DNA from 2 places in the Streptomyces sp. NPDC044061 genome. Region 2 is predicted to be linked to the other one. Evidence: riboswitches for the same ligand, from Rfam matches in the RefSeq annotation. Region 2 holds a riboswitch; the other holds the start of a gene.
What was found. A riboswitch is a leader RNA that binds a small molecule or an ion and turns the genes downstream of it on or off. The one in region 2 is predicted to bind thiamine pyrophosphate.

Region 1 (6,760 bases), on a different contig from region 2:
AGTGCGCCCGCGGAGGCCGCGTGGGCGACGTCGGCCCGGTCGTTGACCGCGAGCAGTTTGCCGTGCCGGGCACAGGCGTCCGCGAAGACCTCCAGGTGCTCCAGCTCCTCGGCGGCCTCCATGCCCTTGTCGCGCAGTTGCACGATGTCGACGCCACCGGCCAGGACCGCGTCCAGGAACTCGGCGAGGTCGCCCTGCCGCTTGCGCGCGTCCGTGCAGAGGTACAGGCGGGCGTCGGCGAGCCTGCCGCGGGCGGTGTCGGACATGCGTGGGTCCCCCCGGTCGGTGTCCATGGGCGTGCGGGTGGGTGGCGTACGGGCCGCGGCCGGTACGCCACCCGTGGTGCGGATCGGTTCAGACGGCGAGCGCCTGGGCGCGGCGCTTCACCTCCGTGCCGCGATTCTCGCTCAGGGCCTGCGCGGGGGTGCCGGGCAGGGTCGGGTCGGGGGTGAAGAGCCACTCGATCATCTCGTCGACCGTGAAGCCGTCGTCCCTCAGCAGCGTCAGGGTCCCGGACAGGCCCTTGACGACCTTGTCCCCGTCGATGAAGGCGGCGGGAACGTGCAGCGCCCGGTTCTCACCTCGGCGTACGGCGATGAGCTGGCCCTCCTTGACCAGCTGCCGCACACGTGTCACCTCGACGTCGAGCATCTCGGCGATGTCGGGGAGGGTGAGCCAGGCGGGGACGAGAGCATCGATCTTTGCGTCAATCTCGGTCACGGAACCCAGCGTAGGCGCTCCGCTGGGTTGGCCGCGATGTGGCGTGGTGCGTCTGTGGGCGTCGTCGTGGCTGGTCGCGCCGTTCCCCGCGCCCCCTTCGGGACGGCCGCCATGGGACGCGGATCGCCCGCGGGCACGTCGTGGCCGGTCGCGCCGTTCCCCGCGCCCCCTTCGGGACGGCCGCCATGGGACGCGGATCGTCCGCGGGCACGTCGTGGCCGGTCGCGCAGTTCCCCGCACCCCTTACGGCGCGAGCGCGCCACTTCCCGCGCCCCTTCCCGGCGGCCGCCATGGGACGCGGATCGCCCGCGGACACGTCGTGGCCGGTCGCGCAGTTCCCCGCGCCCCTTACGGCGCTGTCGCGCCGTTTGCCGCGCCTCCCTTTGGGGTGCTGGTCAGTCGGTTGTGGCGGTTTTCAGGGGGCGGGTCGGGTCGGGTAGGGCCTCGGGGTCGAGGCGGCTGCCCGACTCGATCAGGCGGCGGCCCTGGGCCAGGTCGCGGGGCCTGCCGACGGCCAGCAGGGCCACCAGGCGGTTCTCGCGCAGCCAGCAGACGGTCCACGCCGGGCTCGCCGGGTCGCCGCGCCACACCATGCGGTCGGCCGCGGGGTGGTGGCCGGCGTACTGGACGAACCGGCCGAACTGCTCCGACCAGAAGTACGGCACCGGGTCGTAGGCCGCGGGGGTCTCGCCCAGGATGTTCGCGGCGACCGTGCGCGGGCCCTGCAGGGCGTTGTCCCAGTGGTGGACCAGCAGCCGGGCGCCGTAGCGGGCCGAGGGGAAGGAGGCGCAGTCGCCGACCGCGTACACGTCCTCGGCGGAGGTCCGCAGGTGGGCGTCGGCCACGACCTCGCCGTGCACGCCCAGCTCGATGCCGGAGCCGGCCAGCCAGCCGGTGGCCGGGCGGGCCCCGATGCCGACCACGACGGCTCCGGCGGGCAGCCGCGTGCCGTCGGCGAGCACCACCGCGCCGGGCTCGACGCGCTCCACGCGCGCGTGCGTGCGCAGTTCGGCGCCGCTGTCGGCGTACCAGGCGGTCATGGGTGCGGCGACCTCGGCGGGCAGGGCGCCGGCCAGCGGCCGGTCGGCGGCCTCCACGACGGTCACGGCGCAGCCGGCCTCGCGGGCGGCCGTGGCGAACTCGGCGCCGATCCAGCCGGCGCCGACCACCACGATGTCGTGCTGCCGGGCCAGCACGGGCCGCAACCGTTCGGCGTCGTCCAGGGTGCGCAGCAGGTGCACACCGGGGACGCCCTCGGTGCCGGGCAGGGTGATCGGCTCGGCGCCGGTGGCGAGGACCAGCACGTCGTACGGGACGGGTCCGGCCTCGGTGTCCAGCTCGTGGTCGCCGGGGCGCACGCCCAGCACCTCGCAGCCGAGCCGCAGTTCGACGGCGAGGGACTCGAAGTCGACGTCGAAGGCGGAGCCCTCGGCCTTGCCGAGCAGCACGGCCTTGGACAGCGGTGGCCGGTCGTACGGCTGGTGGGGCTCGGCGCCGATCAGCGTGACGGTGCCCGGGTAGCCCTGCTCCCGCAGGGCGACCGCGGTCTGCACCCCGGCCATGCCCGCGCCGACGACGACCACGCGCCGTCCCTGTGACGTGCCCTGTTGCGGTGTCTGCTCGCTCACCCGATCACCATAGACAACTGACGAAAGGTCAGTCAGGGGGCGTGCTCGGTGACCTGTTCCACAACGCTGGTCCCGGCGCCCGGCCGCGACTCCCACTCCCAGGTCTCCTCGAGGCGCACCCGCCCGTCCGGCAGCTCCGCGACCGTCGACACGCAGTGCCCCGAGGCGGTGGTGCCGTCCTGCCCGAGCTGCACGTACCGGAAGTCCAGCCGGTCGCCTTCCCGGGTGCCGACCAGACGGCCCCGTACGACGTCGCCGCCCGCGTACTCGGCCCAGATCGCGCCGTCCTCCTCGTGGTAGGCGAACCGGGTGCGCGTACCCACCTGACCTGGTGCCTGGTCCGTCACCGGGGCCAGGATCAGTCCGTCGAGCGAGCGGGCCATGGCCGGGGCTCCCTTACGAGTGACGAGCGACGCGGGCTAGGCTGGCCACCGTACAAGCACTCGCGGGAGCCCGGACGCACCGGGCTGAGAGGGAGGCTGGCGGCCTCCGACCGTACGAACCTGATCCGGGTCATGCCGGCGAAGGGAGGGGCTGGACGCCCATGTCGTCACGTACGTCCGACGTCCTCGTCATCGGGGGCGGAATCATCGGCCTGGTCACGGCCTGGCGCGCCGCGCAGCGCGGGCTCGCCACGGCCGTGGTGGACCCCGAGCCCGGCGGCGGAGCCGCGCGGGTCGCGGCGGGGATGCTGGCCGCGGTCACCGAACTGCACTACGGCGAGGAGACGCTGCTCGCCCTGAATCTGGAGTCCGCCCGCCGCTACCCGGACTTCGCGGCCGAGCTGACCGAGCTGACCGGCCACGACCTCGGATACCGCCGCTGCGGCACGCTGGCCGTCGCGCTGGACGCCGACGACCGCGCCCACCTGCGCGAGCTGCACGCGCTCCAGCAGCGTTCGGGCCTCGAGGCGGAGTGGCTGTCGGGGCGGGACTGCCGGCGTCTGGAGCCCATGCTCGCACCCGGTGTGCGCGGCGGGCTGCGGGTCGACGGCGACCACCAGATCGACCCGCGTCGGCTGGCGTCGGCCCTGGTGGCCGCGTGCGAGCGGGCCGGGGTGGTGTTCCACCGGACGTGGGCCGAGCGGCTCGACCTCGTACGGGACCGGGCCGCCGGAATCACCACGACGGACGGCACTGGGCTGGGCGCGGGACAGGTGGTGCTCGCCGGCGGCAGCCTCAGCGGGCGTCTCGCGGGCGTCCCGGACGAGGTGCTGCCTCCCGTGCGGCCGGTGAAGGGGCAGGTGCTGCGGCTGACCGTGCCGCCCCGGTACGCGCCCTTCCTGAGCCGTACCGTGCGGGCCGTGGTACGCGGCAGCCAGGTCTATCTCGTGCCCCGGGAGAACGGCGAGCTGGTCGTCGGCGCGACCACCGAGGAGCTTGGCTGGGACACGACGGTGACCGCCGGGGGCGTGTACGAGCTGCTGCGCGACGCCCATGAGCTGGTGCCGGGCATCACCGAGCTGCCCCTCACCGAGACCCGCGCGGGTCTGCGCCCCGGCTCCCCCGACAACGCGCCGCTGCTCGGCCCGTCCGGGCTCGACGGGCTGCTGCTGGCCACCGGGCACTACCGCAACGGGGTGCTTCTCACACCGGTCACCGGGGACGTGATGGCGGAGGTGCTGGACAGCGGAGAGCTGCCGGACGAGGCCCGACCGTTCACTCCGCAGCGCTTCCGCGCCGTACTCGTGGAGCAGCCCGCATGAACATCTCCGTCAACGGGCAGCGCCGGCAGGTCGCCGCGGGCACCGCGCTGGACGCCCTCGTCAGGACCCTCACCGCGGCGCCCTCCGGGGTGGCCGCCGCCGTCAACGAGACCGTCGTCCCGCGCGCGCAGTGGGCGAGCACGGCCCTCGCCGAGGGCGACCGTGTCGAAGTCCTCACCGCCGTCCAAGGAGGCTGAGCCATGGCCGACGATCCCTTTGTCCTCGGTGGAGTGCCGTTGGGCTCCCGGCTGATCATGGGCACCGGCGGCGCGCCGAGCCTGGAGGTGCTGGAGCGGGCGCTGGTCGCCTCCGGCACCGAGCTGACCACCGTGGCGATGCGGCGGGTCGATCCCGGGGTGCACGGCTCGGTGCTGTCGGTGCTGGAGAAGCTGGGCATCCGGGTGCTGCCGAACACGGCCGGCTGCTTCACCGCCGGGGAGGCCGTGCTGACCGCGCGGCTGGCCCGGGAGGCACTGGGCACCGATGTGATCAAGCTGGAGGTCATCGCCGACGAGCGGACGCTGCTGCCGGATCCGGTGGAGCTGCTGGACGCGGCGGAGACGCTGGTCGACGACGGGTTCACGGTGCTGCCGTACACCAACGACGATCCCGTGCTCGCCCGGAAGCTCGAGGACGTGGGCTGTGCGGCGGTGATGCCGCTGGGCTCGCCGATCGGGTCCGGGCTCGGGATCCGCAACCCGCACAACTTCCAGCTGATCGTGGAGCACGCGCGTGTGCCGGTGATCCTGGACGCGGGGGCCGGTACGGCGTCGGACGTGGCGTTGGCCATGGAGCTGGGGTGTGCCGGGGTGATGCTCGCCTCCGCCGTCACGCGGGCCCAGGAGCCCGAGACGATGGCCACCGCCATGAGGCACGCGGTGGAGGCGGGACGGCTGGCCCGGCTGGCCGGACGGATCCCGCGCAGGCACTTCGCGGAGGCCTCCTCCCCCACGGAGGGGCGCGCACACCTGGATCCCGAGCGCCCCGCCTTCTAATCGTGCGCGCCTGTCACAGCCGGCCCCGGAAGAGTCACAGCTCTGCTGCATTACGTCACCGGAACGGCCGAGCGGGCGGGAGTGTCGGTCCGTCCTCGTACACTCGCCTGCGTGGATACGACCCTTCAGGACCCTCTCGTCGGGCAGGTGCTCGACGGCCGGTATCGCGTCGACGCGCGGATCGCGGTCGGTGGGATGGCCACGGTCTACCGGGCCCTGGACACCCGCCTGGACCGGGTGCTCGCGCTCAAGGTGATGCACCCGACGCTGGCGGCCGACGGGTCGTTCGTGGAGCGGTTCATCCGGGAGGCCAAGTCGGTCGCCCGGCTCGCCCACCCGAACGTGGTGCAGGTCTTCGACCAGGGCGCCGACGGGTCGTACGTGTACCTGGCGATGGAGTACGTCGCCGGGTGCACCCTGCGGGACGTGCTGCGCGAGCGGGGCGCGCTGCAGCCGCGGGCCGCGCTCGACATCCTGGAGCCCGTGCTGGCCGCGCTCGGCGCCGCGCACCGGGCCGGGTTCGTGCACCGGGACATGAAGCCCGAGAACGTGCTGATAGGGGACGACGGGCGGGTCAAGGTCGCCGACTTCGGGCTGGTGCGGTCCGTGGACACCGTGACCAGCACGACGGGTGCCGTGCTCGGGACCGTGTCGTATCTCGCACCCGAGCAGATCGAGCGGGGCACCGCCGACCCGCGCGTCGACGTGTACGCGTGCGGTGTCGTGCTCTACGAGATGCTGACCGGCGGCAAGCCGCACTCCGGGGACTCCCCCGCGCAGATCCTCTACAAGCACATCCACGAGGACGTGCCGCCGCCTTCGGCGCTCGTGCCGGGGCTGCCGTACGAACTGGACGAGCTGGTCGCCGCGGCGACCGCGCGCACCCCGGACGTCCGCCCGCCCGACGCGGCGGCGCTGCTCGGCCAGGTGCTGCGGGCACGTTCCGCTCTCGGCGCCGAGCAGCTGGACGCCGTGCCGCCGCAGGCGCTCTCCGCGGACCACGACAACGCCCAGGACCGTACGAGCGTGATCCCGCGCTCGCTGACCGTGCCCCGGCCGCTGCCCGTCAACGAGGAGGACGAGGCCGCGGGGGCCGTGTGGCACACCAGCCGGCTGGAGAGCCCGCCCGTCGCGCCCGGGGCGGGGCCGGGGCGGTCCCGGCGCGGGCTCATCACCCTGATCGCCGCCGTCCTGGTGGTCTTCGGCGTGGGCGCCGGGGTCTGGTACATCAACTCCGGGCAGTTCACCAAGGTCCCGACGCTGCTGGCCAAGACGGAGGCGCAGGCGAAGGCGCGGCTGAAGGCGGCCGGTCTCGACGTCAAGCAGGTCAAGCAGGAGTACAGCGACACCGTGCAGCGGGGCACGGTCATCGGCACCGACCCGGCGGCCGGGGCCCGCATCCGCAGCAACGACTCCGTGACGCTCGTGATCTCCCGGGGCCCCGAGATCGTGAAGGTGCCGGACCTGCGAGGTGTCCCGCTGGCCAAGGCGCAGGCACGGCTGAAGGCGGCCGGGCTGGAGCCGGGCATGGTCAACCGGGCGTTCAGCGACAGTGTCGGCAGGGGCGCGGTGATCAGCACCGACCCGGAGGCGGGCATCGAGCGGCACGCGGGCTCGGCGATCGCGCTCATGGTCAGCAAGGGCAATCCGATCCACGTCCCGGACGTCACCGGTGAGGACCTGGACAGCGCCAGGCAGGACCTGGAGGGAGC
Region 2 (6,760 bases):
GCAGCCGGACGGCGAGGTCGTCGCCGAGCCGCCACAATTGATTGTCCCAGCCACGCGCACCGAGCCGCACCGGGCGATCGGCCAGGTCGGGGTGCTGCTCGCGCAGCAGCTGCCGGACCAACGCTGCGGTGATCTCGATCTCGCTGTGGGTCACGCGGAGCCACGATAGTGGACGGTGATCCGCCGTTTGCGACGCCGGGAATTCAGTGCCGCTTCCCGCTGCGGCCCAGCTCAGCGCCCTCGTGCCCTGCTCGTGCGGACACAGGCTTGGGGCGGCGAATGAGGGGGGAGACGCCGTGGCGTCGGCCGTTTCACTGCTGACAGTGGCACTGACTCGATCCAGGCTCGGGCCGGAATCGTGGGCGGGACCTGACAGGAGCAGGCTGCTCGGGAACAACGCGCCATTCGTCGGACCTCGACCCCCGTACGGCAGGGCAGTGAGCGAGGTGGCCACCTTTGGCCGGTCAAGCGGTCATTGCTTCACCGGAGACGGCGCCTGTCGCCGCGCCCGCAACGGCGTGTAGACGAGCAGGGCCGCGAGGAACGCCACGGGGTAGGCGAGGTCGGCGCCGTGCAGGGCCCGGGCGACCGGGCCCACGAACAGGGTGGTGCTCATGAACGGCACCGAAGCGGCGAAACCGACGATGAACGCCGTGAGAGCCGGCCACCACGGCTGCGGGTCGGCCTCCTCCGTCTTCAGATCGATCGGACGGCCGCCGCGCGCCCGCGTGCGGGCCACCCAGTCGACGATCACGATCGCGACGAACGCGGGGATCCAGTAGCCGACGAACAGCAGCACGTTCTGGAAGCGGGCGGTGGTGTCGGCGGCGTGCATCCACAGCACGAGCGGGAAGCCGAGCACCGCGGCGAGCGCGGCGGCGACCGGCCGTGGCAGCCGCACGCCGACGGTCTGCAGCGCCAGCGACCCGCTGTAGTCGTTCATGGCGTTGCTGCACAGCGCCGCGAGAGCGACGGCGAGGAGTCCGAACGCGCCGAGCGCGCCCCCGCCGAGAAGCCGGTCCACACCGCGGGCGGTCTGGTCGGTGAACTGCGCCGCGCCCCACAGGCCGAGTGCCTGTACCGCGACGAAGGACACGCCGACGCCGAGCAGGGTGCACCAGAACATGCGTGGACGGGACGCCGTCCGTGGCAGGTAGCGGCTGAAGTCGCTGGCGTACGGGGCCCACGAGAGGGCGAGACTCAAAGCGATGGTGCAGGTCAGCACGAACGCGCCCGCCCGGTCGGCGCCCTGCACGGTCGCGGCCGTCGCGGGCTGGGTGCCGTGCACGAGCTTCACCGCCAACGCGACGAACGAGGCGGCGAGCGCGAAGGTCATCACCGTCTGCAGGCGGTGGATCGCCTCGTATCCGATCACGCCCAGCACCCCCTGGGCCGCCAGCATCACCAGGACACCCAACCAGAAAGGCCAGCCGAACAGTTGGGCCAGCGCGTCCCCGCCGAACAGACCGATCAGTGCGTCCCAGGCGATGGACGACAGCCACTGCAGGGCGCCCGGCAGGGCGACGACCCGTCCGAAGGCCAACCTCGCCAGCGGCAGTTGGCCCGCCCCGGTCTGGCTGCCCCAGGTCCCCAGGTAGGCCGTGGGCACCGCACCGAGCAGGGTGCCGAGCACCACGGCGAGCAGCGCCGTGGCGAAGTCCAGTCCGAGGGCCGCCCCGACGGTGCCGGTGAACACACCGGTCATCGTCAGGTTGGGGGCGAACCACACGGTGAACAGCCGCCGGGGGCTGCCGTAGCGAGCGTCCTCGGGCACCGGCGTGATGCCGCGCGCCTCCACCCGCAGATCCCCGGGCGCCGTCGGCATCCGGCCGTCGAAGACGCGCCGCGCCTCGGCGACAGCCGTCTCTTCATGGGCATACGGCAACGACATACGACATCCCTCCGCCAGTCCTAACTGGTTCAGGTTCAACGGGTGTGATCTCAGCCCTCGTGCGAGGGCACCCCGTGTCCAGGTACGCCGGCCAGAATAGCCCGGACCGGTGACCGGTTCCGGCCGGGGCGCATGGAGGGTGTGCGGAACCGTGCGTCCGTGAACCCGGCACGGCCGTGGCGGCCCGTCCGAGAGCCGGCCGACCTCGCCCCACGCGACGGCGGCTCCACGGCCCGCGCTCGGCGGCTTCAGGCCGGCAAGCGGCAGATGGACCGTCGAGGAGACCTTCCAGTCCGGCAGAGGCCTGGCCGCCTTGGAAGAACACCAGGTCAGACGGTGGAGGCCCTGGCACCGCTGGGGCACCCTCGCGATGCTCGCCCATGCCTTCCTCACCGCCGTCCGCGCCGACGAACACGCCGGCAACCCGAAAACGGACGGACTGAGACCCCTCACCTGCAACGAGATCAAGAGCCTGTCCATCGCGCTCGTCTGGGTCTGGCGGGCGGCTGCCGCGTCTTGCGCTCGCGGGACGCACGGTGCTGCGTCGGCGCGCCCGCTAGCCGAGCTTGCGCAGCACCTCGGCGATGTTGGCCCGGTACGTCCGCAGTGCCCGCAGCCCGGCCGCGTAGCGGTCCTGGTGCCGCGTGATGTCCACGGCCTGCTTCTGCGCCCGTACCGCGTGCCAGAGCTCGGCCGTGTGGTGGCGGCGCTTGCACGTGACGTCCGCGACGGCGGTGGCCCGCTCCCGCCGCGTATGCCGGGTGTTGCCGTCACCGTCCCGCTTCCAGGCGTCGTCGGTGTACGCCGCGCCGGGATCGGGGTAGCGGGTGAATCCCTGTTCTGCCACACATCGGGACCACACGTCCCAGGCCGCACGGAGGCGCGGGTCGCGCTTGACCGCCTTGTCGATCTCGATCGCCCGTGTGCCTGCGTAGAGCCAGTCCCGCCTGAGGTCGATGCCGCGCATCAGCCGCCGAGTGGCTTCAGCGTTGCAGGCGGGCATGTCCGCATACTCGGCGTAGGTCATCCGGCGGCCCTTCGGCTTGAGGGCAAGGGACTTCGCCGGGTCCCAGCCGTAACCCCAGCGGCGGGCGGTGGCGAGATCCAGGGCGCCGTAGTCGGTGCTCACCGCGGTGGCGACGACGGGGTCGCTGGGGTAGCGGGGGTCGAGCGGGAAGTCCGGGTGGCCGTGCTCCGCCATGCACCGACGGACCAGCAATGCCGATGCCCGCTGCGATCGTTGATGGTCCCGCGGCGTGTAGTCGTAGCGGTCGGCCGGAAGGGGGCCGAGGTCCGACGCCGTGCGGATGACCTGCGGGCGTTCTGGACCGGAGGCGCAGACCGCCGCCAGCAACGCCACCCCCGCCACGGCACCCAGCCGCGACCCCCGCCTCGTCATGCGACAGGATGCTAGCGGGCGGCGTGCGGCGGCCGGCTGTAGCCCCTGGCGGCTCATCCCCGCACGCCGAGACTCCAAGCCACAGCTGCGAAGGGCCGTGCTCCGGCGGGAAACTCCACGCATCCTTCGCGGGGCTCGCACTCAGTCGCGGTCCACCCGCAGGCGCGGCCAGGCCGTTCGGTGGACTAGGTTGTGGGGATGACTACCGGGACGGCATCGCGCCACACACGGATCGGTGACCCGGTGCTCTTCTGAGCGCCGAACGGGCCAGTGAGGGCCCGCTGTTCGATCAAGGATCTTGCGCTGCTGCGCGGGCTCCGCCTTCGTCGTGTTGATCACAGGACACATCAACCACGACAGGAGAGTTCATGCCCACCAAGATGCTGCAGATTCCCACCGCGGACGGCCAGGCCGATGCCTTCGCCGCCTTCCCCGACGACGGCGAGCGGCACCCAGGGGTGCTGATGTACGCGGACGGCTTCGGCATCCGGCCCGTGCTGCGGGAGATGGCCCGCGAACTGGCCGGCCACGGGTACTACGTGCTCGTCCCCAACTTCTTCTACCGGCACGGCCCGGCACCTGTGGTCGAACTTCCCGAGCACATCGGAGAAGAGGCCCGGACCGCGGTCATGGGTCGGCTGATGCCCCTGATTGAGACACATACCATCGAACGGACCCTGCGCGACGCCGACGCCTACGTCAGATTCCTCACCACCCAGCCCGAGGCCAGCGCCGGACCCGTCGCGGTGACCGGCTACTGCATAGGAGGCCTCCTGGCAGTGCGCACCGCCGCGGCCCACCCCGGCGAGGTGGCCGCCGTCGCCGGATTCCATGCCCCCGTGGGCGCCGCCGGGCCCGACAGCCTGCGCCGCCTCACCGCCCAGGTCCACTTCGGCCACGCCGAAACCGACCTGACGCCCGAGGTCCTCGGCGAACTCAACCAGGCTCTGGACGCCGCGGGTGTCGACTACACCTCTGAGATCTACCCCGACACCGTCCACGGCTTCACCATGGCCGACACCGACGCTTTCAACCCCGCCGCACTGCAGCTTCACTGGGACCACCTGCTCCTCCTCCTCGGCCGCACTCTGGCCAAGTGCTGAGGCTCCGGCCCGGAGACCGAATCTGAAGTGCACGGCTCCGCAGTCCTGGGGCGTGTTGCGAGAGTGCTGGTCACAGCCACTCATTGATGGCCGCGACCGGCACGGTTGATTCGTAGCGGACGGCAAGCTTGTCGTCTCTCGTGACGACCGCGCGGTGGCGTTTGAGACGATTGATCCCGCACCCCACCGCGTGGCGCTCTTTGCGGTCGGCCGGGTCGAACCTCGGCGGACGCCCACCGCGAGAACCACGCTCATCGCGGTTGGCGATCTGATCGCGTTTCTCCGGGATGGTGCAGCGAATCCCGCCTCGGTGCAAGTAACCGCGGTTCGCTCGGGAGCCGTACGCCTTGTCGGCGCGGACCTTGTCCGGCCGGGTGCGCGGCCGTCCTGACCCAAGCTGTGCGGGTGGGCGCGGGCGATGGTGGAGTCCACCGAGACGTCCCAGGTGATCAGACCTTTCGCGTCGGACCGGGCCTGGAGCTGTTCGAGGATCCGGTGCCAGGTGCCGTCGCGCTGCCAGCGGCGGAAAGGTCCGTACACCGCCCCCACGGCTTATAGCGCTCGGGCAGGTCCCCCCACGGTATGCCGGTCCCAGTGCGGAACCGTATCCCGTTGATCAGCTGCCGTTTGGTGTGCACTGGCGGGCGCCCAGACTTGATGCCCTTCGGCAACAGCGGCTCCAGCAGCGCCCACTGAGCCTCGGTCAGATCTCCCCGAGCGGCGAGACGTGATCATCGCACGAAGCGACGGGAGCGCACCCGAATGAGCGTCAATTACAAGTTGACGGCGAGCCCATCGTCAACTTACGATTGACGCATGAGCCCACTCGACATCAACCTCGCCGACCTGATCGCCCGTCTCGATGAGGAACTTCCCGACGCCAACGAACTGGCCCGCATCAGCGAGGCGCGACTTCGTGCCCAGACGCTGTCCGACCTCGGTGACCAGCTCATCGACCACTACGTCAGCAAGGCCAAGCAGACCGGTGCGTCGTGGACCGAGATCGGCGACGCCATCGGGGTGTCCAAACAGGCCGCCCAGCAACGCCACACGCCCGCCCCGTTCGAGCGGTTCACCAACCTGAACCGACACAGCATCGTGCTGGCGCAGGAGGCCGCCCGAACGCACAAGCACGACTTCATCGGCACCGAACACATGCTGCTCGGCCTGCTCGGTGAACCGCGGGGCCTGGCGTACGAGGTACTGGTGGCGAAGACCGAGTCGGAGCAACGCATCCGCGACGCGATCGAGGAAGCGATGCCGCCGGCCGGGGAGAAGGCGCTGCGGGGGCACATCGCGTTCCGGCCGGAGACCAAGGAGGTCATCGAGCAGGCACGCCGCGCGTCGACCGACCTCGGCCACGACTGGGTCGGCACGGAACACTCGCTGCTGGGCCTGATCCGCGTCGAGGACAGCGCGGCCGCGCAGATCCTGCGCAACCTCGGCTTCACGTCGGAGGAGCTGCACGAGACGGTCAAGACCGAGATCGGCAAACGGCCCGCCTTGCGCGACGAGCAGTAGCGAAACGGTCAGTCGCCGCGGAGGACGGGAAACCCCGGGTCTCGACCTGCCCCTCCCGGCCATTCCGACCAGATTCGGAAGACCGGACCCAGTGCTGTGTCCGCATGGGTTCGCCGGGTTGGGCGTGCACTCACTCCTCGCCGAGCAGGCGCTGACGACGTATGCAGATCGGCCCAGGGTGACACCTTAGCGATCCATACTCTGTGTCGGCAGCTTCCGGGAGGGCACGTCCATGCGGCACAGCGGTGGGAGTACACGAGCAGTCAGCAGAGCAGCGGCCGCTGTTGTTGTCGCTGTCCTCGTGAGCAGTTGTTCGTCGGACGATCCGGCTCAGGCCAAGGAGTGGCAACGGGATTACTGCAGCAAGCTGGGGTCCTGGCAGGACGCCAGGCACGCCGCGGCAACCAGCGTGGCTGATGCCGGTGCCGGTGCCGGGCAGAGTGACCAGTCGCCCGAGTTCGACGACGCCGAAACAGCAGGGCATGCGGTCATCGACGCCTCGAAAAGGCTTGACCGGGAAGGCCTTGAACATGGTGGCAGCCGCATCCTCGATGACACCGTCAACGCGGTCGGCGGTGACATCGGGGCCGAGGGTCGCGCAGTGTCTTACTGCGACAGCTCAGGCTTCGAGACCTTGGTCAGTTCGGCCGGGTAGGCCATTTTCTGCGGATCACCTTGTGGACACGCCGCCGAACCGCACCTGACCGACGCCGCCCGCGCCGCGCCAAGGCGGTAGTGCAGCGCCAGGAGCCGGGCGAGGCCGTGCGCCGCACGGGCAGCCACGGCCGTGTGACCCTCTTGGCGGACGCCCCCGCTCAGGGCTGGAGGGGGGACCCGGCGGTGGGG

Region 1: linked by a shared signal. The riboswitch ahead of thiO (glycine oxidase ThiO) and the one ahead of AC07CM_RS34675 (purine-cytosine permease family protein) in region 2 are both predicted to bind thiamine pyrophosphate.

The regions. Positions count from the first base shown of each region.
Region 1 is NZ_JBWKFL010000020.1:110,606-117,365, forward strand. Features, by position in the region: gene thiE (thiamine phosphate synthase) at 1-266, opposite strand, end outside; gene AC07CM_RS30330 (Rv2175c family DNA-binding protein) at 355-720, opposite strand; gene AC07CM_RS30335 (NAD(P)/FAD-dependent oxidoreductase) at 1,116-2,348, opposite strand; gene AC07CM_RS30340 (avidin-fold protein) at 2,381-2,731, opposite strand; TPP riboswitch at 2,784-2,895, shown strand; gene thiO (glycine oxidase ThiO) at 2,893-4,053, shown strand; gene thiS (sulfur carrier protein ThiS) at 4,050-4,250, shown strand; gene AC07CM_RS30355 (thiazole synthase) at 4,254-5,048, shown strand; gene pknB (Stk1 family PASTA domain-containing Ser/Thr kinase) at 5,160-6,760, shown strand, end outside.
Region 2 is NZ_JBWKFL010000027.1:70,390-77,149, reverse strand. Features, by position in the region: gene AC07CM_RS34680 (aminoglycoside phosphotransferase family protein) at 1-154, opposite strand, end outside; gene AC07CM_RS34675 (purine-cytosine permease family protein) at 473-1,891, opposite strand; TPP riboswitch at 1,881-1,976, opposite strand; partial or broken gene AC07CM_RS34670 (IS701 family transposase) at 2,142-2,381, shown strand; gene AC07CM_RS34665 (hypothetical protein) at 2,448-3,290, opposite strand; gene AC07CM_RS34660 (dienelactone hydrolase family protein) at 3,659-4,393, shown strand; partial or broken gene AC07CM_RS34655 (transposase) at 4,464-5,079, opposite strand; gene AC07CM_RS34650 (Clp protease N-terminal domain-containing protein) at 5,210-5,914, shown strand; gene AC07CM_RS34645 (hypothetical protein) at 6,216-6,569, shown strand.